One region of the Rhodococcus sp. WB9 genome, then DNA from elsewhere that is predicted to be linked to it. Evidence: riboswitches for the same ligand, from Rfam matches in the RefSeq annotation. Region 1 holds a riboswitch; each other region holds the start of a gene.
The links. Region 1 has a riboswitch for glycine ahead of gcvP (aminomethyl-transferring glycine dehydrogenase). Riboswitches for the same ligand answer to the same signal wherever they lie in the genome.
Positions count from the first base shown of each region.

Region 2: another riboswitch for glycine. It lies ahead of FND50_RS32135 (DUF5058 family protein); the one in region 1 lies ahead of gcvP (aminomethyl-transferring glycine dehydrogenase).
Region 3: another riboswitch for glycine. It lies ahead of gcvP (aminomethyl-transferring glycine dehydrogenase); the one in region 1 lies ahead of gcvP (aminomethyl-transferring glycine dehydrogenase).

Region 1 covers NZ_CP041769.1:4,844,270-4,852,501, reverse strand. The annotation lists gene garA (glycogen accumulation regulator GarA) at 1-232, shown strand, start outside; gene FND50_RS22490 (MerR family transcriptional regulator) at 229-969, shown strand; gene FND50_RS22485 (bifunctional nuclease family protein) at 1,112-1,585, shown strand; gene FND50_RS22480 (MerR family transcriptional regulator) at 1,870-2,490, shown strand; glycine riboswitch at 2,560-2,683, shown strand; gene gcvP (aminomethyl-transferring glycine dehydrogenase) at 2,859-5,711, shown strand; gene FND50_RS22470 (metallophosphoesterase) at 5,757-6,911, opposite strand; gene FND50_RS22465 (substrate-binding domain-containing protein) at 6,908-8,232, opposite strand, start outside.
Region 2 covers NZ_CP041769.1:6,881,636-6,889,365, reverse strand. The annotation lists gene lpdA (dihydrolipoyl dehydrogenase) at 1-1,266, shown strand, start outside; glycine riboswitch at 1,468-1,559, shown strand; glycine riboswitch at 1,563-1,663, shown strand; gene FND50_RS32135 (DUF5058 family protein) at 1,751-2,479, shown strand; gene FND50_RS32130 (hypothetical protein) at 2,509-3,246, shown strand; gene FND50_RS32125 (amidohydrolase) at 3,298-4,521, shown strand; gene FND50_RS32120 (MFS transporter) at 4,591-5,946, opposite strand; gene FND50_RS32115 (response regulator) at 6,144-7,730, shown strand, end outside.
Region 3 covers NZ_CP041769.1:6,889,463-6,897,694, reverse strand. The annotation lists gene FND50_RS32170 (L-serine ammonia-lyase) at 1-962, opposite strand, end outside; gene glyA (serine hydroxymethyltransferase) at 966-2,234, opposite strand; gene gcvH (glycine cleavage system protein GcvH) at 2,231-2,635, opposite strand; gene gcvT (glycine cleavage system aminomethyltransferase GcvT) at 2,673-3,788, opposite strand; gene gcvP (aminomethyl-transferring glycine dehydrogenase) at 3,785-6,739, opposite strand; glycine riboswitch at 6,863-6,954, opposite strand; gene lipA (lipoyl synthase) at 7,240-8,187, shown strand; gene lpdA (dihydrolipoyl dehydrogenase) at 8,222-8,232, shown strand, end outside.

The DNA of each region.
Region 1 (8,232 bases):
CGTCAGCCGTCGTCATGCGGAGTTCCGCCAGGAGGACGACGAGTTCCAGGTGGTCGACGTCGGCAGCCTCAACGGCACCTACGTCAACCGCGAGCCGGTCGACTCGGCTGTCCTGGCGAACGGTGACGAGGTCCAGATCGGCAAGTTCCGACTGGTCTTCCTGACCGGACCCCGGACCACGGCCGGTGGCTCGCAGATCGGTGAGACGTCAGCTGGTGCGGGTAGCCAATGACCGCGGTGCGGCAGCAGCAGGCGCAATCGGGGATGTCGATCGGCTCCGTGCTGGATCGACTGCGCCCCGATTTTCCTGATGTGACGATCTCGAAGATCCGATTCCTCGAAGCCGAGGGTCTCATCAGCCCCCAGCGCACACCCTCGGGGTATCGGCGTTTCTCGATCGCCGACTGTGAACGACTGCGCTACGTCCTCACTGCGCAGCGCGATCAGTATCTGCCGCTGAAGGTCATCAAGGAGCAGCTCGAGGCCATCGACAGAGGTGTGGCCACGGTCGGCGCAGGCGATTCGTCGCCGCGCCGGCCGCGCGCGCTCACCGTGGCCCCGGGCGAGGTGTCCCCGGAGGAGTTCCGCGCCGACCGCGAGGTGCGGATCAGTCGCGACGACCTGATCTCCCGGGCGGGAATCGACGAGAAGTACCTCGGCGAACTGACCCGCGGAGGGCTGGTCGTTCCCGGGCCGGCGGGGTTCTTCGACGAGGACGCGGTGACCCTCGCGCGCACCGCGAGGGCGATGTCCGAATTCGGACTCGAGGTGCGGCACCTGAGGGCGTTCAAACTGGCGGCCGACCGCGAGGCCGGCTTGGTCGCGCAGATCGCCGGCCCCGTCGCCAAGGGCCGCGACGCCGGCGCACGTGATCGCGCCGAGGAGATGGTGCGCGAACTGGCCGCCCTGTCCCTGACGTTGCACACCTGCCTGGTGAAGTCGGCAGTCCGGGGTGCGCTCGATCGGTGAGCTGAGCTCGCCGACCGTCCCAACTTCCCAACGACGCTGCGCTCGAACGGCTGTACGGTCGAAGAGCAGACACGAATCGAATAGAATCCTGGTACGGCATTGTGTGCCGCGGACGGACCATTGCAGGGTGGAGGCAGACGCGATGAGCGAAATGCACGTGATCGGAGTTCGTGTCGAGCAGCCCCAAAACCAACCTGTTCTGCTGTTGCGTGAAACCGACGGCGAGCGGTACCTGCCCATCTGGATCGGCCAGACCGAGGCCACCGCGATCGCACTCGAACAGCAGGGCGTCGAGCCGGCGCGTCCGCTGACCCACGACCTGATCAAGAACCTGATCGAAGCCTTCGGCCGCACGCTGAAGGAAGTTCGCATCGTGGACCTGCGCGAGGGCACGTTCTACGCCGACCTCGTGTTCGACCAGAACACCCGCGTCTCGGCCCGCCCGTCCGACTCCATCGCCATCGCACTGCGGATCGGGGTACCGATCTTCGCCGAGGAGGCGGTACTCACGGAGGCCGGTCTGGTCATGCCCGACGAGCGTGAGGACGAGGTCGAGAAGTTCAAAGAATTCCTCGAGTCCGTGTCGCCGGACGATTTCAAGGCCACTGACGGCTAGATTGCATCTGCGGAAGAGCCTCGGGCGCGCAGTAACGGTTGAGGTTCTTCCGGCGCGTTGCGTTGACCCCGTCTCTTCGGAGTCATAGCGTTCGGTGCAGTGATTATCTGCCCTGCAGATTGTATCGGGCGTACGCTGAGTAGGTTCAGGGTACGGACTTGCTCGATGTCACTGGTGGCGCTTGCGCCGCTCGATGTGCTGCGGCTGTGCCGCGGACACTGGCGACGCGCGTCACAGGCGCACTGATCGTCGGGTTCAGTGCAACATGCGAGAGGGAGTAGTCAGTGGGAGATCGGCCGCAGGAGAATGCGCTGAATCTTGCGCCCGGCGACAACGTTGCCGAGTCCGAATTCAGCTCCGAGGAGATCCAACCGGGCCTCTTCCCGGACGATTCCGTGCCCGACGACCTCGTCGGATACCGCGTCCCCATCGCCTGCCAGATCGCGGGAATCACCTACCGCCAGCTCGATTACTGGGCTCGCACATCCCTCGTCGTGCCGTCCATTCGCGGCGCAGCAGGTTCGGGCAGCCAACGGCTGTACTCGTTCAAAGACATCCTCGTCCTCAAGATCGTCAAGCGTCTGCTCGACACCGGAATATCCTTGCAGAACATCCGCGTGGCCGTCGACCACCTCCGTAAGCGCGGAGTGCGGGACTTGGCCAAGATCACACTTTTCTCGGACGGGACCACGGTCTACGAGTGCACCTCGCCCGAAGAGGTCGTCGATCTGCTCCAGGGCGGGCAGGGCGTCTTCGGTATCGCGGTGAGCGGCGCCATGCGCGAACTGACCGGCACCATCGCCGATTTCCCGGCAGAGCGCGCCGACGGCGGCGCGAGCGAGCAGAGCCCCGAGGACGAACTGGCGTCGCGGCGCAAGAACCGCGCGAGCCGCAAGACGGGCTAGCCCGCATCCACCGGAGCGCGGCGCTGCCTGCGCCGTCCTCTGCAGCCGTGACATAGACTGGCTGTGCGTCGACGCCGTGCGGGAGAGTTCCGGGCACTGCAAGCACAGAAACATCGTGTGTGCGGGAGTTCGGGCGCCGAAGGAGCAACACCTCCCCGTCAATCTCTCAGGCAGACAGGACCGTGCGGGCTCCGACGTCTCTGGAAAGCGGTGGGAGCACCCACCCGCCCACGGGGAAAGGGCCGTCTTCACAGGTGAACGACGGTACCCGAATCTCTCAGGCGCTCGACTCGAGCAGGCGACAGAGGGGGAGGGACGTTCCGCTACGCGGAGCGTGTCCTGATCCTCCGAACTGCTTGGGAGTTGTCGTGATCGACGCTGGAAGCCGTACATTCGCCGATCGTCATGTCGGCCCGAACGCTGCGGAACTCGCGCACATTCTCGAGTTAATCGGAGCTGATTCGCTCGACGACCTCGCGTCGAAGGCCGTCCCCGCCGTCATCCTGGACGGGGTCACGGGCGGCATCGCGGACGGGCTCGACGCGCTGCCCGCCCCGGTGTCCGAGCACGAAGCGCTCGCCGAACTGTCCGCACTCGCCGCACAGAACACCGTGGCGACGTCCATGATCGGTCTCGGCTACTACGACACCCTCACCCCGCCGGTCCTGATCCGGAACATCATCGAGAACCCGGCCTGGTACACGGCCTACACGCCGTACCAGCCCGAGATCAGCCAGGGCCGCCTCGAAGCCCTCCTCAACTTCCAGACGATGGTCGCCGACCTGACCGGCATGGAGGTCGCCAACTCGTCGATGCTCGACGAGGCCACCGCCGCCGCCGAGGCGATGACACTGCTGCGCCGCGCGAGCAAGAGCAACTCCCCGCGGTTCGTCGTCGACGCCGACCTGTTCCCGCAGACGCTGGCCGTCGTCGAGACCCGGGCCGAGCCGCTCGGCATCGAGATCGTGGTGGCCGACCTGTCCGCCGGCCTGCCGGACGGTGACTTCTTCGGCGTCCTCGCGCAGATGCCCGGCGGGTCCGGCCGCATCGTCGACTACACCGATGTGATCGCCGCCGCCCACGAGCGCGGCGCACTGGTCGCCGTCGGGGCAGATCTGCTGGCGCTCACCCTCCTCACCCCGCCCGGCGAGATCGGGGCCGACGCCTGCTTCGGCACCACCCAGCGGTTCGGTGTCCCCATGGGCTTCGGTGGCCCGCACGCCGGCTACCTCGCCGTGCACACCAAGCACGCACGTCAACTCCCCGGGCGTCTGGTGGGCGTCTCCGTCGACGCCGACGGTGACAAGGCGTACCGGCTGGCGCTGCAGACCCGGGAGCAGCACATTCGCCGCGAGAAGGCGACGTCGAACATCTGCACCGCACAGGTGCTGCTGGCGATTCTGGCGGCCATGTACGCCAGCTACCACGGCGCCGAGGGACTGAAGGCGATCGCCCTGCGCGTCGCGAACACGGCGCACTCCCTGGCGGCCGCGCTCCGCAAGACCGGGGCGGTCGTCGTCCACGAGCACTTCTTCGACACCATTCTCGTGCGAGTCGACGGCCGGGCGGCGGACGTGGTGACGAAGGCGAAGGACGCGGGGATCAACCTACGGCTCGTCGACGCCGATCACGTCGCCATCGCGTGCGACGAAGCTACCACCGACGACGACGTCGCCCACGTGCTCGCGGCGTTCGGTGGCGAAGGCGCCGTGACCGAGGACGCGGGCACGTCCGTCCCCGACTCGCAGCTCCGTGGATCCGACTACCTGCAGCACGAGGCGTTCACCCGGTACCGCACCGAGACGGCGATGCTGCGCTACCTGCGGGCGTTGTCCGACAAGGACATCGCACTCGACCGCAGCATGATCCCGCTCGGTTCCTGCACGATGAAGCTCAATGCCACCGCCGAGATGGAGGCGATCACCTGGCCAGCGTTCGCCGGACTGCACCCGTTCGCGCCGACCGGGGACACACCGGGAATTCTCCGCATCATCAAGGACCTCGAGAACTGGCTCGTCGCCGTCACCGGCTACGACGCGGTCAGCCTGCAGCCGAATGCCGGTAGCCAGGGCGAGTACGCGGGGTTGCTCGCGATCCGCAACTACCACCTCAGCCGCGGCGACGACCACCGCGACACGTGCCTCATCCCGTCGAGCGCCCACGGCACCAACGCCGCATCCGCGGTCATGGCCGGGATGCGCGTCGAGGTCGTCGCGTGCCGCCCGAACGGTGACGTGGACCTGGACGACCTGCGGGCGAAGATCGCCGACCATGCCGAGCGTCTCGCCGCGATCATGATCACCTACCCGTCCACGCACGGTGTGTACGAGCACGAGATCGCCGACATCTGCGCTGCCGTCCACGACGCCGGCGGCCAGGTGTACGTCGATGGCGCCAACCTCAACGCCCTGGTCGGCCTGGCCCGTCCCGGCCGGTTCGGCGGCGACGTGAGCCACCTCAACCTGCACAAGACGTTCTGCATCCCGCACGGTGGCGGTGGCCCCGGTGTCGGTCCGATCGGTGTGCGGTCCCACCTCACGCCGTTCCTGCCCGGCCATCCGCTCGCACCCGAACTCGGCACCGCCGGACCGATCTCGGCGGCCCCGTACGGCAGTGCGTCGATCCTCCCGATCACGTGGGCGTACATCCGGATGATGGGCGCCGTCGGGCTGCGTCGCGCAAGCCTGACCGCCATCGCCTCGGCCAACTACATCGCGCGCCGCCTGGACGAGTACTTCCCCGTCCTCTACACCGGCGAGGGGGGAATGGTGGCCCACGAGTGCATCCTCGACCTCCGGCCGATCACCAAGGACACCGGTGTGACCGTGGACGACGTCGCAAAGCGCCTCGCCGACTACGGTTTCCACGCACCGACGATGAGCTTCCCGGTGGCGGGCACCCTGATGGTGGAGCCCACCGAGAGCGAGAACCTCGAAGAGATCGACGCCTTCTGCGAGGCGATGATCGCGATCCGCGCCGAGATCGACCGCGTGGGTACGGGGGAGTGGCCGGTGGATGACAACCCGTTGCGCGGTGCCCCGCACACGGCCGGTTGCCTCGCAGCGGAGTGGAACCACCCCTACACCCGTGAGACGGCGGTGTTCCCCCGCGGCAAGGCACGGCCGAAGGTGTGGCCGGCGGTCCGGCGCATCGACGGCGCGCACGGCGACCGAAACCTCGTGTGCTCCTGCCCGCCGATCTCCGCGTTCGAAGGCGCCTGACACCGACGATGCCCGGCCCACTCACGCGGGGCGGGCATCGCTCGCTCAGTCCTCGCGCACCAGCTCGAGGATCGTGATCTCCGGTGGGGCGGCCACGCGCACGGGCGGACCCCACGTGCCCACACCGCGAGTGGTGTACAGGACGGTGTTCCCGATGCGGTCCAGTCCCGTCACCGACGGCTGCTGCAGCGGCACCAGATAACCCAACGGCCACATCTGCCCGCCGTGGGTGTGCCCCGACAGTTGCAGGTCGACGCCGAGGTCGGACGCTTCCAGTGCCTGCCGCGGTTCGTGCGCGAGCAGCACGACGAACGTCGACGGATCGCGTCCGGCGAGCGCGGCGGATAGATCGGGTTCGTACGGGGCGGGCGAGGAGTAGTCGTGGATGCCCGCGATGTCGAGAGTGGCGTCGCCTCGGGTGATCGTCGCGCGTTCGTTGCGCAGCGTCCGGATACCCAGTCGGTCCCACACGTCCAGCCATCGGCCACCGTCGTCGGCGTAGAACTCGTGATTGCCGCTGACACCGAACACCCCGAGCGGGGCCTCGACGTCGCCGAGCGGTTGCAGATCGGGCGATACCTTCGCGACGGTACCGTCGACCAGATCGCCCGCGATCGCGACAAGATCCGGCTGCTCCGCGTTCACCAAATCGACCACACGCCGAGTGAAATCCACTCCTCGCGCCGGGCCGACGTGGAGGTCGGACACGAGCGCCACACGTACACCGTCGAACTCGGCGGGGAGACGTTTCAGCGGCACCCGAACCCGCACGATCCGCGGCCGCGCGGCCTCCGACACCCCGTAGCCGGCGGCGCCGACGGCACCCACCACGACGACGGCGGTGGCGATGCGCAGGCCGCGCCGCCGTGACAGATCGACCTGTTCGCCGTTTCCGGTACCGCGCAGGCGGCCGAACAGCCGCGTCAGCAGTGACACCAGTGCGACCAGCAGAAGCCCGAGCACCAGATAGAACATCGCGCCGAGCCACACCCAGCCCATCCACCCCGGGGGACGCGCCCATCCCGGGTCGAAGGCTTCGCCGCTGCCGACGCCGATGACCGCGAGAACCCACAGAACCACGAGGGTCACGTCGACGACCACCGACCAGGGACGGCCGAGCCCGGTGGCCCGGACGAGTCGCCTGTGGAGCCACCAGCTGACGAGTGCGAGGAAGACCGCGAAGACCAGGAGCCTCGTCACGACAGCAGCCTGCTGATCGCGGTCGGCAAGGCCGCTCCCTCCGTGGATGCGACCTTCTCCAGCGACCCGCCGGTGCGATCGGCCAACGCCTGCAACGTGTTGAGGTCGGAATTCTCGCCGATCGTCACCACGTCGATGCGCACCGGCTTCGACGTGTTCGAGGCCGCGGCGATGGCCGACAGCAGATCCGCGCGCGCGACGGAGTCGTCGTTGGCGCCGTCGGTGACGAGCAGCACCGAGTTGGTGAGGCCCGGCGTGTATCCGTCGACCGCACTCTTGTAGGCAGCTTCGAGCGCCGTGTACGTGGAGGTTCCGGTGGCGGGTGTCGCCCTGGCGAGCCGGGCGTCGAGGGCCTGCCTGCGGGTGCCCTCGGTGAAACCGCCCGCCGAGAGCGGACCGGTCGCGACCACGGTCGTGTACGGGCGCGACCCGTCGAGTGTCGTGCTGTACTCCCACAGTCCGAGGTTCGATGAGTCCGGAGCACGGTCGACGTGGGCTGCGAGCGCTGCCGTCGTGTTCGCCAGGCGCGTCGCCGTTCCCTCGCGCTCACCCATCGAGCTGGAAACATCGAGCAGGACGGTGGAGGTGCGGGGCGTGATCGGATTCCGGATCACGTGCATCAGCTCGGCCGCAGCCGCCGCATCCGCGGGAACCAGGGTGGATTCGAAACCGGGAAAGGCCAGCGTGGTGTCGTCGGGGCGGGCAAGTCCCTCGACCCGGAACCCGGCGTCGGCCAGGACCTGCGCCTGTTCGGGTCGACGGACGAACTCCGCGAACTGCGCGGCGGCGCGGCTCTGCGTCTCGTCGACGGCCGGGCCCGCCAGGACGGCCGCCGGATGATCTGCCACGGGTGTCGGGCCTCTCGGTATCGATGTGGTGATGTCGGCTCCGGGTGCGTCGCGCAGGGCCTGGTAGACCTGCTGTTCGGTGGCCGCGACCGCGTGGATGTCGGAGGTCGCAGGATCGCCCTGCTCGGCCAGCGCGGTGAGTGCCTCCCGCGTCGTCGCGGGCTTCGTCCCCGACGACGCCTCGTAGCCGAGCGCCAGACCGGTGAGTGCCGACGTGACCGGAGCGGAACGCGCCTGCTCCTCCGTCACCGGACCCGTGCTGCTTCCCGTGACCGCGGCCGCGACCGCCTCGACTGCCATCTCCGTACTCTCGGCGCCGGGGCCGACGGGGAGCGCCATGCCCAGGCTGCCCCAGCCCGGCAGACCGAGAGCCGCGAGGGAATCGCGGCCGGTCTGCAATGACGGCAAGTCCTTCCAGTCGATCGCCGGCGTGCCCGGCGCATTCGCGAACGCCGTCCGGACCGCGAGCACCA
Region 2 (7,730 bases), 2.0 Mb from region 1:
AACGAACTCGGCGGCACGTGCCTGCATCAGGGGTGCATTCCGACGAAGGCGCTGCTGCACTCCGCCGAAGTCGCCGACAGTGCGCGCACGGCCTCGCAGTTCGGTGTCGACGTCACGTTCGACGGTGTCGACCTCGAGAAGGTGCTGAGCTACCAGAATACGATCGTCACCCGCCTGCACAAGGGACTGCAGGGCCTCGTCGACTCGTACGGCATTACCGTCGTCAACGGCCGTGGACGGTTGGTCGGACCCAACGGAGTGGAGGTCGACGACGAGTTGATCACGGGCGGCGCCGTCGTCCTGGCAACGGGGTCGTCGCCGAAAACGCTACCCGGCATCGGCATCGGTGGCCGGGTCGTCACCAGCGACCAGGCTCTCGTGTTGCCGTCGGTCCCGAAGAAGGCGATCATTCTCGGCGGCGGCGTCATCGGCGTCGAATTCGCCAGTGTCTGGGCGTCGTTCGGTGCGTCGGTGACGATCGTCGAGGCGATGCCTCGGCTGGTGCCGAACGAGGACGAGACGATCTCCAAGTACCTCGAGCGGGCGTTCCGTCGCCGCAAGATCACCGCGAAGACAGGTGTGCGGGTGACGGAGGTGACGCAGGACGCGGATGCAGTGTCGGTAACCCTCGGCTCCGGCGACATACTCGACGCCGACGTCCTGCTGGTCGCAGTGGGGCGCGGACCCAACACCGCGTCCATGGGGTACGAGGAGACCGGAGTGATGCTCGAAAAGGGCTTCGTGGTGACCAGTGACCGACTGCGCACCACGGTGCCGAACGTCTTCGCGGTCGGCGACATCGTCCCCGGGCTCCAGCTGGCCCACCGCGGGTTCCAGCAGGGCATCTTCGTGGCCGAGGAAATCGCCGGGCTCCGTCCGGACGTCATCGACGAGACCGGCATCCCTCGTGTCACCTACTCCCACCCCGAGGTCGCGTCCGTCGGGTTGACCGAGACCGCGGCCCGGGAGAAGTTCGGCGAGAACGTCGAGACCGTCACCTACGACCTCGCCGGCAACGGCAAGAGCCAGATCCTGAAGACGTCGGGGGCGGTCAAACTCGTGGTGGCGCCGACCGGGGTCGTGGTCGGCGTGCACATGGTCGGCGACCGAGTCGGTGAGCTGATCGGTGAGGCGCAGCTGCTCTACAACTTCGAGGTCGACGCCGCGCAGGCGGCGAAGTTCGTGCACGCCCACCCCACTCAGGGCGAGGCGCTCGGTGAGGCGCTGATGGCAGTGGCCGGCAAACCACTCCACGTCCACGGCTGACCCCCATGTGAGTGGCAAAGTGTGCTGGCGCACGCTTTGCCACTCACATGGGGTGTTCGGTATGCGAACGCGCACTGGCGATTTCCTCCCGGGAGGGTGAATTAACACGCCGGAACGACGGAGTCATGTTTTCGTAATACGTCTGCGGAACAGTACGTCTCGAGTCAGTTCGATTCGGAACCATCAAAGTGGTTTCTCCCTATGAACCTGGCTGGAGAGTTCCGGGACCGAGTCCCGGGCGCCGAAGGAGCAAGTACCCACAAACTCTCAGGCACCAGGACAGTCAGGGTCGGGAACTCTGGAGAGCAGCGTGTCGCCTGTAACGGCACGTTCACCGACGGGGCACGATGACCACTCGCACGAGTGTGTCTCCAAACTCTCAGGTTACAGAACAGAGCGGGTGTCAACCGAGGTGAGCCACCGGATCACCCTCACATCGCTCGAGTGATCGGTTCGCCGGTTACTCACTCTCCCTGGGAGATCCATGAATGTGACTGCTAGTGGGGCATCCACGGACATCATGGCTGTCGCCAACTCGCCTGTTCTCTGGGTGGCCGTTGCCGGCATCTTCGTCGTCATCGTCGTTCAGTCGGCGATCTACATGACCGCGGTCCGCAAGGTGGCACCCGTCGCGGACATGTCACCGGAAGACATGAAAGTGTCGTTCCGCTCCGGTGCCGTGTCGGCGATCGGACCGTCCCTGGCGGTCTGCCTCGTGGCGATTGCCCTCCTCGCCCTCTTCGGCACGCCCGCTGTCCTGGCCCGCATCGGCCTGATCGGCTCGGCCGCGTACGACGTGTCCGCGGCCAGCATCGCCGCCGACTCGATGGGCGCGAAACTCGGCGCCGACACGTACACCCAGAACGTCTTCGTCGTCGCCTTCTTCGCGATGAGCATCGGCGGCGTGATGTGGATGCTGTCCGCGCTCGTCCTCACTCCGCTGCTCAAGCGGGGTGACGCGAAGATCCGCACGGTGAATCCGGCGTTGATGGCCGTCGTTCCGTCCGCGGCCCTGATCGGCGCGTTCGCGTCGCTGGGCTTTCAGGAATTGACGAAGTCCAGCTATCACATCGTCGCGTTCGCCGCCTCCGCCGTCGCGATGGGGATCTGCCTGTTCGTGGCCCAGACGTTCGGCAAGAGCTGGCTCCGCGAATGGGGGCTGGGCATTTCGATCCTCGTGGCCCTCACCGTCACCGACCTCGTCACCTCCTGATTCACGACTCGCACGGAAAGGACTTTTCGATGACTACCGACGAAGCCGTAACGGTGTCCACCGGCGCACGTGAACTCGCCGAGTTCGACAAGACGACGTCCCGCTGGGGTCGTATCACGATGATCATCGGGTTGCTCCTGTCGATCGGCGCGCCCCTGTATCTGGTGTTCTCGGGTGAGGTGGACGTCACCGCAGGCCAGTTGTGGACCGCGTTCGCTGCGGTGGCCGGGACATTCTTCATCATCTGGCTGGTCGAGCCCCTGACCTATTTCCCCATCCTCGGTCCGGCCGCGATGTACCAGGCGTTCATGATCGGCAATATCGCGAACAAGCTGTTGCCTGCCGCGCTGATCGCGCAGACGAACATCGGAGCGAAACCGGGAACCAAGCGGGCCGAACTCGCTGCGGTCCTGGCGATCTGCGGCGCCGCGATGGTGCACCTAGTGTCGCTGGCCGTGTTCGTCGGGCTGCTCGGCACCTGGCTGATCAGTGTGATACCCGCCGACATCGTGACCGTCACCCGTTCGTACATCCTTCCCTCGGTCCTGGGGGCGGTCCTCGTGCAGGCGATCGTGTCGATGAAGCAGCCCCGGGCCACGGTGGTCGCGCTGCTGGTGGCCGCGATCATCACGTTCGTCGTGGTTCCGGCGATGCCGAGCCTCGCGCTGTCGTCCACCGCCATCGCCGTGATCGTCACGGCGGTCCTCGCCTGGTTCCTCCGGAACAAGAACGACCAGAGCCCGGCCGAGCTCGCGACCATCGAGTAAGAATCGATACGCGGAGACATCTCACCTTCACCTGATTCGAAAGAAGGCTTCATGACCGACCTGCCGATCGCGCTCACCGACGAGCTGCGGACGAAGATGCACGACCTGTACCACCACCTGCACGCGAACCCGGAACTGTCGATGCAGGAACACAAGACCGCCGAGCTGATCCAGAGTTCCCTCGTCGCCCTCGGGATCGACACCTTCGTCTGCGGCGGCACCGGCGTGGTGGGTGTCCTGACCAACGGCGAAGGCCCCACGGTGGCCTTCCGCGCCGATTCGGATGGGCTGCCGATCGCGGAGGACACCGGCGTCGACTACGCCAGCGCGGCCACCGGGCGCCTCGACGACGGCACCGAGGTGCCCGTGATGCACGGCTGCGGCCACGACACGCACGTCGCCACCCTCCTCACCGTCGCCGAACTGCTCGCCGGTGCGCGGGAGGCGTGGGCCGGAACGATCGTGTTCCTCTTCCAGCCGGGCGAGGAAACGGCGGCCGGGGCGAAGGCGATGGTCGAGGACGGTCTGTGGGACCGGGCACCCAAGCCGGAGATCATCTTCGGGCAGCACGTCGGGCCGATGCTGGCCGGCACCGTGCACGTCACGAGTGGCGACGCGATGGCCATGGCCGATTCGCTGAAGGTCACCGTCTACGGCCAGGGGTCGCACGGCTCCCAGCCCCAGGATTCGATCGACCCGATCATCCAGGGTGTCAACATGATCAACCGCATCCAGACCATCGTGTCCCGCGAAGTGCACCCCCTGAAGCCGGCGGTGGTCACGGTCGCCACGTTCCACGCGGAGTTGAAGGAAAACATCATCGCGGACCGGGCCGAGTTCACGATCAACGTGCGCACCCTCGACCCCGAGGTGCGCGAGCAGGTCAACGCCGCGCTGCGCCGCATCATCTACGCCGAGGCCGCCGCATCCGGGGCGCCGAAGCCGCTGATCGAGGAGCTGTACACGTTCCCGCGCAACTACAACGATCCCGATGCCACCGCAGAACTCGTCGCCGAACTCCAGAAGGTGCTGGGCGAGAACAACGTCGAGCCGTCGTCCCCGATGATGGGTTCGGAGGACTTCGGTCTGCTCGCCGAGGTGATCGGCGTGCCGTCGGTGTTCTGGATGTTCGGTGGCCACACCGCGGAGACCCTCGAGAGCGGAAAGCCTGTGCCGGTGAACCACTCACCGTTCTTCGCCCCCGTCGCGGAGCCCACCCTGTCCACCGGCGTCCAGGCGGCGATGACGGCGATCCTGTCGAAGGTCGGGCTCTAGGCCCTCCGGGCCCGTGCGCCTTTGTGGTTGTTCCAGCAACCAGAAAGGCGCACGGGCGGCGGAGCCGCCTCAGTGGGTGGTCAGCGGCGCATCTGCGGTGGCGTCCCCGGCGTCCACGCCGGTCTTCTCGAACCGCAGTCGCGATACGGCGAGTCCAGCGAGGACGAAGGACACGGCGACGAGGATGTACAGCTGAGTGGGCGACCAGTCGCGGTCGAGGAGGGCGCCCGCGACGATCGGGGACGCGATGGCGCCGACGCGGCCGATGCCGATGCCCCAGCCGACGCCGGTGGCCCGGACGGCGGGCGAGTAGACCGACGGCGTGATCGCGTACAGCCCGGCGATGCAGCCGTTGGCGAAGACGCCGATCAGGGCGCCGAGCAGGAACGCGATGACGATGGACGCGGTGGCGGGCACGAAAACGACGAGCAGTACGCCCGCGATCGCCATGTAGGCGATGAGCACACGCTTCAGCGCGAAACGTGCGGACAGCGCCCCGAGCAGGGTGGCGCCGAAGATGCCGCCGAGGTTGAGGAGCACTCCGCCGGTGACGCCCTGGTTCGCGGACATGCCCGCCTCGACCAGCAGTTTCGGGGTCCAGCTGGTGACGAAGTAGAAGCCGAACATCGCCATGAAGAACGCGAACCACACCAGGAGTGTGCTGCGGCGGCGCTGGGGGGACAGCAGGACGCGCATCGCGAATCCGGCGTCGGCGGTGGCGGCGGCACGCGGTGCGGGCAGCTCGTCGAGTCGCGGCTGACCGACCCGATGGGCGAAGGCGTTGATCCGGTCGAGGGCGTTGGCCGGTCGCCGGACGAGCAGGAAGTCGATCGATTCGGGGAGCCGGGCGTAGACGACGGGGATTATCGCCGCCGTGCACAGTCCACCGAACAGGAACACCGAACGCCAGCCGAGCGAGTTCTGCAGGACGACGGCGATGATTCCGCCGAGGGTGGCGCCGACGGCGTAACCGGTGGAATTGAGACTCACTGCGAGCCCGCGCCAGCGGTTCGACGCGTACTCACTGGCGATGACGTTGCTGCTGGCGAGGATTCCGCCGATGCCGACGCCGGTGAGGGCGCGGAGCAGGCCGAGTTGCATCGCGTTCTGGCTGATCGCCGACAGCAGCATGCCCGTCGACGCGAGTGCCAGGCACAGCAGGATCATGGCGCGGCGGCCGATGGTGTCAGCCCACGGTGCCAGGAACAGCGATCCCGCGGCCATGCCGAACAGTCCGGCGCTGAGCAGGAGGCCGACGACGGAGCCGGACAGATCCCACTCCTGCGACACCGACTGTGCGGTGAACGCCATGACGAGGACGTCGAAGCCGTCGAGCACGTTGAGTAGACCGCAGATGGCGATGGCGCCCCATTGGTAGCGCGTCATCGGACTGCTGTCGATGCGTTCGCGTAGGTCGAATTGCATGCGCGGGACCTGCTCTTCCTCGGAGGTGGGCTGTGATGTGGCTCACGACTCACCTACCGTGGCGGAGAGGTCACTCGTTTCCAACTTCACTTCCGAATGTCGGAATACAGAAGTGGCGGTGGGATGCGGTGCTGGGTGATCATTTCAGTGATGACAACTGGATGGGGACCGGGCGACCGGCAGTGGGCGAAAGGTCCATGGATGTGACTGGCTCGGGTTTCGGTAACGCCTGGTCGGCGGATCGGTTGTTCGCCGGGCCGGGCGAGACACGGGAGCGGCTACGCCGCACCGATTGGGCGGCCACGCCGCTGGGCCCGGTCGAGACCTGGTCTGTCGAACTGCGGGCGGCAGTACGGACCGTGCTGCCCTCCGAGGTCCCGATGTTGCTCTGGTGGGGGCCTGAGCTCGTGCAGATCTTCAACGACGCGTACACCCGGGTCCTCGGTGCCAAGTACCCCGCGGCGATCGGTGAACCTGGGGCGCAGTGCTGGGCGGAGATCTGGGACGAGGTGGGACCGCTCGCCGAGCAGGTGATGTCGGGTGGCGCAGCGACCTACACAGAGAATCAGCCGCTGTACCTGCTGCGGCACGGGTACCTCGAGGAGACGTACTGGACGTTCTCCTACAGTCCGGTGCAGGACGAGGACGGGAACGTCGCCGGGATCTTCGTGGCGACGACCGATGTGACCGCGACCGTGGTCGGCGAGCGCCGACTCGAGACTCTGCGGCAACTGGGCATGGTCTCCACCGCAGGCGGCGACGATCCGCTCGTCGATGCCTGTCGTGCGGTCGTGCGGGTACTCGGCGACAACGGGCAAGACGTTCCGCTGGCCGCGATCTACCTCCGCCGGGAGGTCGCCGGCGGCTCGGGTGACGACGAGCCCGACGACCTTGTGCTCGTCGGCGCCGCCGGGGTGGACTACGACGGCGAGTTCAGGCCCGCCTGGATCCCGGCGACCGACGTCACCCGCCACCGTGTCCGGGCGTCGGGAGTGGCGTTCGAGCCTGCCGGGTCGAAGGCGGTGACGGAGGTGAGGCTGTGCCCGTTGATCGTGACGGGTCACGCGGAGCCGGTAGGTGTGCTGGTGCTCGGGATCAGTCCGTATCGCGCCTTCGACGACGCGTATCGGGGCTTCGTCGAGCTGGTCACGGCGAAGGTGTCGACCCTGGTCACGGACGCCCTGGCCTACGAGTTCGAGCGGGACCGCGCCGCTGCACTGGCGGAACTCGACGCTGCGAAGACGCGGTTCTTCCAGAACGTCAGTCACGAGTTCCGTACCCCGCTGACCCTGTTGCTCGGACCCCTCGAGATTGTGCGCGAGCAGTCCGAGGACGAGTCTCCCGCAGATCGGCGCGAAGCGATCGCGGCCGCCTATCGTGCGGCGGTCCGGCTGCAGCAGCTCGTCGACGGCCTTCTCGATCTGTCCAAGGCGGAAGCCGGCCAGCTTCTGCCACACACGGAGCCGACTGATATCGGCCAATTGACGGCCGACTGCGTGAGCATGTTCGATTCGGCCGCCGCGCAGGCGGGACTCGCGCTCCGAACCGATCTCGACGAAGCCTCCGGCCTGGTCGAAGTGGACCGCGAGATGTGGGTGAAGATCGTGCTGAATCTCGTGTCGAACGCGGTCAAGTACACCCGGTCCGGATCCGTGTCTGTAGCGCTCCGCCAGGACGCCGGCCGGTTGGTGCTGAGCGTGACCGACACGGGTGTGGGGATTCCCGCCGAAGAACGGGAACGCGTATTCGACAGGTTCCATCGCGTCGAGGCCGGCGGGTCGGGC
Region 3 (8,232 bases), 2.0 Mb from region 1:
GCCGCCAACAGGAATCGCACCGTCGTTCCGTCCGGGTCGGCCTTCCCGGCGGGGGTGTAGTGCAGCGCGTAGTGCAACACCGCCGGGATGATGCCGGCCGCCCCGTTGGTGGGGGCGGTGACGATCCGTCCACCGGACGCGTTCTCCTCGTTGACGGCGAGCGCCACCAGGTTCACCCAGTCCTCGGCGAACGCGGGATCACGACCGGGATCCTCCACGTTCAGCCGCTCGTACCAGCCGCGGGCGCGTCGGCGCACCCGCAGACTTCCGGGCAGATACCCGTCCCGGCCGATTCCGCGTCGCTGACACTCGACCATCACGTCGCGGATGTGCAGGAGCCGCGCCCGGACCTCCGGCTCGGACCGGTGGGCGCGTTCGTGCTCGAGCATGACCTCGCTGATCGTGAGACCGTAGTGCTCGCTGAGGGCGAGCAGTTCACGCGCGGACCCGAACGACAGCGAATTCGCGCCGGCGGCGACGGACACCTCCGGTTCGGTGTCGGTGACGACGAATCCGCCGCCGATCGAATAGTACGTCTGCGCGTGCAGTTCACGACCGGTGACGCTAGTCGCGGTGAGGGTCATGCCGTTGGGGTGAAAGTCCAGAACCGTCAACGGGTGCAACACCATCTCGTCCTCGGCGAGCGGGATGTCGACCGTCCCGCCGAGGCGGATCCGCCGACTCGCCCGCACCGACTCCAGCCGCGTCTCCATCTCCTCGGTGGCGATGGTCTCCGGTCGGTACCCCTCGAGACCGAGGAGGATCGCCGACATCGTGCCGTGGCCGGCGCCGGTGGCCGCGAGCGATCCGTACAGATCGGCACGGACACCGGCGACGTCCCCGAGAACGCCGAGTGTGTCGAGGTCGTCGACGAACGTGCCCGCCGCCCGCATCGGGCCGACGGTATGCGAACTCGACGGTCCGATACCGACCGAGAACAGGTCGAACACACTGATCGTCACGAGTTACAAGCCCGGGTAGAGCGGGTACTTGTCCGCGAGCACCCGGACCTGGGCGGCCAACCCGGACGTGTCCGCGTCGGCGGGCGCGACGAGGGCCTGGGCGATCAGGTCGGCGACCGCCACGAAGTCGTCCCGGCCGAAACCGCGGGCGGCGAGTGCCGGGGTGCCGATCCGCAGACCGGACGTCACCATCGGCGGCCGCGGATCGAACGGGACGGCGTTGCGGTTGACGGTGATTCCGATCGCGTCGAGCCGGTCCTCGGCCTGCTGCCCGTCGAGAGCGGCATCCCGCAGGTCGACGAGGACGAGGTGCACGTCCGTGCCGCCGGTGAGGACGCTGATTCCGGCCTCCTTGACGTCGGGTCGGCTGAGCCGTTCGGCGAGTACCTTCGCACCGTCCAGGCAGCGCTCCTGACGCTCCGCGAACTCGGGTTCGGTCGCCATCTTGAATGCCGTCGCCTTGCCCGCGATCACGTGTTCCAATGGGCCACCCTGCTGACCGGGAAACACCGCGGAGTTGATCTTCTTCGCGATGGCGGCGTCGTTGGTCAGGATGATGCCGCCACGGGGTCCGCCGAGGGTCTTGTGCGTCGTCGACGTGACGACATGTGCGTGCGGGACGGGGGACGGGTGGAACCCGGTGGCGACCAGACCCGCGAAGTGGGCCATGTCGACCATCAGGTACGCGCCGACCTCGTCGGCGATCTCCCGGAAGCGGGCGAAGTCCAGGTGCCGGGGGTAGGCCGACCAGCCGGCGATGATCAGTTGCGGCCGGTGCTCGCGTGCCGCCTTCGCCACCTCGTCCATGTCGATGAGGTAGTCCTGCTCGGACACCCCGTACGCGGCGACATTGTAGAGCTTGCCGGAGAAGTTGAGGCGCATGCCGTGCGTGAGGTGGCCGCCGTCCGCGAGGGACAGTCCGAGGATCGTGTCGCCCGGTTTGATCAGCGCATGCATCACCGACGCGTTCGCGGTGGCACCCGAATGCGGTTGCACGTTGGCGTATTCGGCGGCGAACAGCGACCTGACGCGGTCGATGGCGAGCTGCTCGATCGTGTCGACGTGCTCGCAGCCGCCGTAGTAGCGCCGGCCCGGGTACCCCTCGGCGTACTTGTTGGTCAGCACGGAACCCTGCGCCTGCATCACCGAAAGCGGTGCGTGGTTCTCCGACGCGATCATCTCGAGGCCGGTGCGCTGACGCTCGAGCTCCTTGCCGATCAGTGCGGCGATGTCCGGGTCGAAATCCGCGAGGTCGCGGTTCAGGACGCTCATGCCTGCACCCCGTTCTTCTCGGCGTACTCGGCCGCGGTGAGGAGCTCGCCGGCGGCGGACGGCTGGACGGCGAACAGCCAGCCCTCGCCGTAGGGGTCGGAGGTGACCAGTCCCGGGTCGTCGACGGCGGCGGTGTTGATCAGGGTGACCCGGCCGCTCACCGGCGGATACAGCTCGGACACGGTCTTGGTCGACTCGACCTCGCCGCACGATTCGCCGGCGACGATGGTCGCACCGACCTCCGGCAGGTCGACGAAGACGAGCTCGCCGAGCGAGTTGACGGCGACCGACGTGATGCCGACGCGGACCGGTTCGTCGGGGAGCGCGGCGCCCGGCTCGATCAGGACCCACTCGTGATCGTCGGTGTAGCTGCGGTCGTCAGGGAAGGCGTGCGAAGACATGTGTGACCCTTTCGGGGCTGAAGTGGGTGGGAACGGCTCAGGAGCGGCGGTAGAACGGCGACGGCGTGACCACGAACGGTTCCTTCCTGCCGCGGATGTCCACGGTGAGTTCGGTGCCCGGTTCGCGGAACGCGACGTCCACGAACGCGAGCGCGATCGGATGCCCGAGCGTCGGAGACAGCGCCCCGGACGTGACGGTGCCGATCGGCGACTCGCCGGACGCGTCCAACACGGTGTACTCGGCACGCGCGGCCCGGCGGCCGGTTCCTGCGAGTCCGACGAGCACCCGCTGCGGGGCCTGATCCGACAACTTCTGCAGGGCATCGCGGCCGACGAAGTCCTTGTTCAGCCGGACCACCTTGCCGAGCCCGGCCTCGTACGGATTCGTGCCGAGGTTCAGTTCGTGGCCGTACAGCGCCATTCCGGCCTCGAGGCGGAGGGTGTCGCGGCACGCGAGGCCGGCGGGGACGCCGCCGCGGGCCGTGGTGGCGTCGAGCAATGCGCGCCACAACTGCACGGACAGCTCGTTCGGCACGTACAGCTCGAAGCCGTCCTCCCCGGTGTACCCGGTGCGGGCGAGGAGGACGTCGATGCCGGCGACCACCGCGCGCGTGACCGCGTAGTACTTCAACTCCGCCACCGTCTCGACCTGTTTGTCGGGAACGAGGGACTGCACGACGTCCTGGGCGGCCGGTCCCTGCACCGCGATCAGCGCGGTCTCCGAGGACCGATCGTCGACGTTCGCGGAGAAGCCCTCGACGCGTGCCGCCAGTTCGCGATGCACCGTCGGCGCGTTGGCCGCATTGGCCACCACGAGGAAATGCTCGTTGGCGAGACGGTAGACGACCAGATCGTCGATGACCCCGCCGTCCGCGTTGCACAGGAGGGAGTACTTGGCCCGGCCGACGCCGATCTTCGAGAGTTCGCCGGCCAGAGCGTAATCCAGTACCGCTCCGGACTCGGGGCCGGTGACCGCGATTTCACCCATGTGCGAGAGGTCGAACAGTCCGGCGGTCTTGCGGACGGCGTGGTGTTCGACGAGTTCGCTGTCGTACTTCAGCGCCATCTGCCAGCCGGCGAAGTCGGTGAAATGGGCTCCGAGCGCGCCGTGCTCGCCGAGCAGCGGGGACGCGGGCGTGGTGGTGAGGGTCATGCGAAGGCCTCCTCGGGGGTCTCGGCGATGGCCGAAGCGTCGATGTCGGTGGTGTTCTCGAAGGCCTCGGGTGCCGGGCACGAGCAGACGAGGTTGCGGTCGCCGTGGACGCCGTCGATGCGACGCACCGGGGGCCAGTACTTGGCGGTGCGAAGCGACGCGACGGGGTAGGCGGCGAGGTGGCGCGGGTAGGGCAGATTCCATTCGTCCGCGGTCACCTGTTCGGCGGTGTGCGGGGCCTGACGCAGCGGGCTGCGCTCGAGCGGCCACACGCCGTCACCGACCAGGTCGATCTCCCGGCGGATCGAGATCATCGACTCGATGAAGCGGTCGAGTTCGGCGAGGTCCTCGGATTCGGTCGGTTCCACCATCAGTGTGCCGTTGACGGGGAACGACAGGGTGGGTGCGTGGAAGCCGTAGTCGATCAACCGTTTTGCCACATCCTCGGCGGTAACGCCGGTCGCCTTGGTGACCGGCCGGAGGTCGAGGATGCACTCGTGCGCCACCAGACCGGACGGTCCCGTATACAGGACCGGGAAGTGCCGATCCAGTGACCTGGCGACGTAATTGGCTGCGAGCACCGCGGTTTCGGTGGCGCTCGTCAGCCCGTCGGGTCCCATGAGTGCGATGTACGCCCAGGTGATGGGCAGGATGCCGGCCGATCCGTAGTTGGCGGCCGACACCGGGGTGCCGAGCTGATCGCCGCCCAGCGGGTTGCCGGGCAGGAACGGCACCAGGTGCTTGCGCACCGCGACCGGCCCGACGCCGGGGCCTCCGCCGCCGTGTGGGATGCAGAACGTCTTGTGCAGGTTCAGGTGTGAGACGTCGCCGCCGAACTTGCCGGGCTGCGCGAGACCGACGAGAGCGTTGAGGTTGGCACCGTCGACGTACACCTGGCCGCCGGCCTCGTGCACCAGATCGCAGACCGTCCGCACGTCGTTCTCGTACACGCCGTGCGTGGACGGGTAGGTCAACATGATCGCGGCCACCGTGCCCTCGTGCGCCGCGATCTTCGCGCGCAGGTCGCCCAAGTCGATGTTGCCGTTCTCCGCGGTCGCGACGACTACGACCTTCATGCCCGCGAGAACCGCGGATGCGGCGTTCGTGCCATGCGCGGACTGGGGGATGAGGCAGACGTTGCGTCCGAAGTCGCCGCGGGATTCGTGATAGCCGTGGATCGCGAGCAGCCCGGCCAGCTCGCCCTGGGACCCGGCGTTGGGCTGCAACGACACCCGGTCGTAGCCGGTGATCTCGCCGAGCCACCGCTCCAGGTCGGCGACGAGCTCGAGGTAACCGGCCGTCTGCGCGACCGGGGCGTACGGGTGGATGGACGCGAACCCGGGCCAGCTGATGGGTTCCATCTCGACAGCGGAGTTGAGTTTCATCGTGCACGATCCGAGCGGGATCATGGTGCGATCGAGGGCGAGGTCCTTGTCGGACAGCGTGCGCAGGAAGCGGAGCATCGCGGTTTCCGAGCGGTGATCGTGGAACACGGGGTGCTGCAGGTAGTTCGACGTCCTGGCGAGTGCCGACGGCAGTTCGGGCACCGCGACTGTCGTCGGCTGCGCACCGAACACGGCGACCACCCGCCGGACGATGTCGTCGGTGGTGCACTCGTCGCAGGCGATCGCGATGTGATCGGCGTCGACGAGACGGAGGTTGATGCCGTCCCGATCGGCCGACTCCACGATCGCCCCGGCGCCCGCCGGGACCCGCACGAGAACCGTGTCGAAGAAGCTGTCGTGCACGATCGTGTGACCGGCGGCGCGCAGGGTTCCGGCGATGGTCGTCGCGTGGGCGTGCACCCGGTTCGCGATGGCGCGCAACCCTTCCGGTCCGTGGTAGGCGGCGTACATCGCGGCGACGTTGGCGAGCAGCGCCTGTGCCGTGCAGATGTTGCTGGTCGCCTTGTCACGCCGGATGTGCTGTTCGCGGGTCTGCAGTGCCAGCCGGTAGGCCGTCTTCCCGTCGACGTCGACGGACACTCCGACGAGGCGGCCGGGCAGCATGCGCTCGAGTCCGCCGCGCACGGCCATGTAGCCGGCGTGCGGTCCGCCGAAGAACAGCGGCACACCGAAACGCTGCGCCGACCCGACCGCGATGTCGGCACCCTGCTCGCCGGGCGGCGTCAGGATCGTCAGCGACAGCAGGTCGGCCGCGACCGTGGTCAGCGCGCCGCGCGCCTTCGCCGCGGCGATCATCGGAGCGGGGTCGCGCACCGCGCCGCTCGCACCGGGCGTCTGGAAGACCACCCCGAACATGTCACCGTCCGGCAGTTCACCGGACAGTTCCGCGACCACCACCTCGATGCCCACCGCCTTCGCTCGTCCCCGGACGACGGCCAGTGTCTGCGGCAGGCAGTCCGCGTCGAGGACGACGCGGTTGGTGGCGGACTTCGACGTGTTCGCGCGCCGCATCAGCAGCACCGCCTCCATCACGGCGGTGGCCTCGTCGAGCAGCGAGGCGCCGGCCAGGGGAAGGGCGGTGAGATCCTCGATGACGGTCTGGAACGTCAGCAGCGCCTCCAGCCGGCCCTGGGAGATCTCCGGCTGGTACGGGGTGTAGGCGGTGTACCAGGCGGGGGCCTCGAGCATGTTCCGTCGCAACACCGCGGGTGTGATGGTGTCGGAGTATCCGAGACCGATCATCTGGACGCGGGTCTCGTTGCGCTCCGACAGTGCCCGCAGGTCGGCGAGCACCTGCTGCTCGGACCTCGCCGCGGGCAGATTCAAAGGCTGTGAACTGCGGATCTGGTCCGGCACCGCGCTGTCGATCAGGTTCGCGAGGGCGTCGTAACCGAGGGCGTCGAGCATCCGCCGCGACGAGGAGGCATCGGGACCGATGTGGCGGGACGGAAAGTCGCTGGTGAGAGGCGCGCCCTGGGTGGCGGCGCGGGGTTCTGCTGGCACGAGGTGACTCCGGTTTCGTTGAGTCCGGACCGCACCGGACATCGACAAGGGGGGCACCTCCCCGCTCTGTCCTGAAACCTGAGAGTTTGGGCGCACCGCAACTGCGGCGTGCTCTTCACCTTCGGTAAGTTCCGGCCATACGGCCGATTCTTTCTCCAGAGTTGCCTCTGCGCTGCGGTACTGGGGCCTGAGAGATTCCCGGGGAGGAAGTTGCTCCTACGGCGCCTCCGAAACGGAGGTTCTCCCGCTGCGCGTCAACGGCGTCTTCAGTTGTGATTGGCCAAACAGTACACAGACGCCGCGGGTTTGTCTCCTCGGACCGACGGTCTTGCCAAAAGTCCTCGTCGTTTGGCATCCTCGATGCATCTTCGCTCGGACGTGACCGCACACGCCGGCTGACGAGAGCCCAGATGTCCGCAGCCGCAACGGTTGTCGATGTGTTCTTGCTCTCCCCGCTCACCCTTCCCCGGTGCCGCGCTGTCCACCGCCCGGCACGGACGTCGCATACCGACCGGTTTCGACCGGTCCTAGGAGTTCCTCACATGACTGCGCCTGAGTCACCCCCCGTCGCTGCGGATGGCCGCCGACTGCTCCGCCTCGAAGTCCGCAACGCTCAGACCCCGGTCGAACGCAAACCGTCGTGGATGAAGGTGCAGATGCGGACGGGCCCCGAATACCGGGACCTCGCCGCCCTCGTCGACCGTGAGAACCTGCACACCGTGTGTCAAGAAGCGGGATGTCCCAACATCTTCGAATGCTGGGAGGACCGTGAGGCGACGTTCCTCATCGGTGGAAGCCAGTGCACCCGGCGGTGCGACTTCTGCCAGATCGACACAGGCCGCCCCGCCGCACTCGATCGGGGCGAACCCAGGAGGGTCGCGGAGTCGGTGCAGACCATGGGCCTGCGGTACGCCACCGTCACCGGCGTGGCCCGTGACGATCTGCCGGACGGCGGCGCCTGGCTGTACGCCGAGACGGTCCGGCAGATTCACGAACTGTGCCCGGGCACCGGCGTCGAACTGCTGATCCCCGATTTCAATGCCGACGCTGCGCAACTACGCGAGGTGTTCGACACCCGCCCGGAAGTACTCGCGCACAATGTGGAGACCGTTCCCCGGATCTTCCGTCGTATCCGGCCCGCCTTCACGTACGAGCGGTCCCTCGAGGTGATCACGCGGGCTCGGGAGGACGGCCTGATCACCAAGTCGAACCTGATCCTCGGGATGGGGGAGACCACGGATGAGGTGATCCTGGCCCTCCGGGACCTGCATACCGCCGGCTGCCAGTTGATCACCATCACGCAGTACCTCCGGCCGTCGGCCCGGCATCACCCGGTGGCGCGGTGGGCGACGCCGGACGAGTTCGTCACGCTCGATGGGATCGCCCGCGAGATCGGATTCCTCGGCGTCCTGTCCGGTCCGCTCGTGCGCTCCTCCTACCGTGCCGGTCACTTGCACGCAGAAGCCGTCGCCGCGAACGCAATTCACTGAACCCCATTCTCTTCCGTTCCAGCAAGGAGTTACCATGTCCCACCG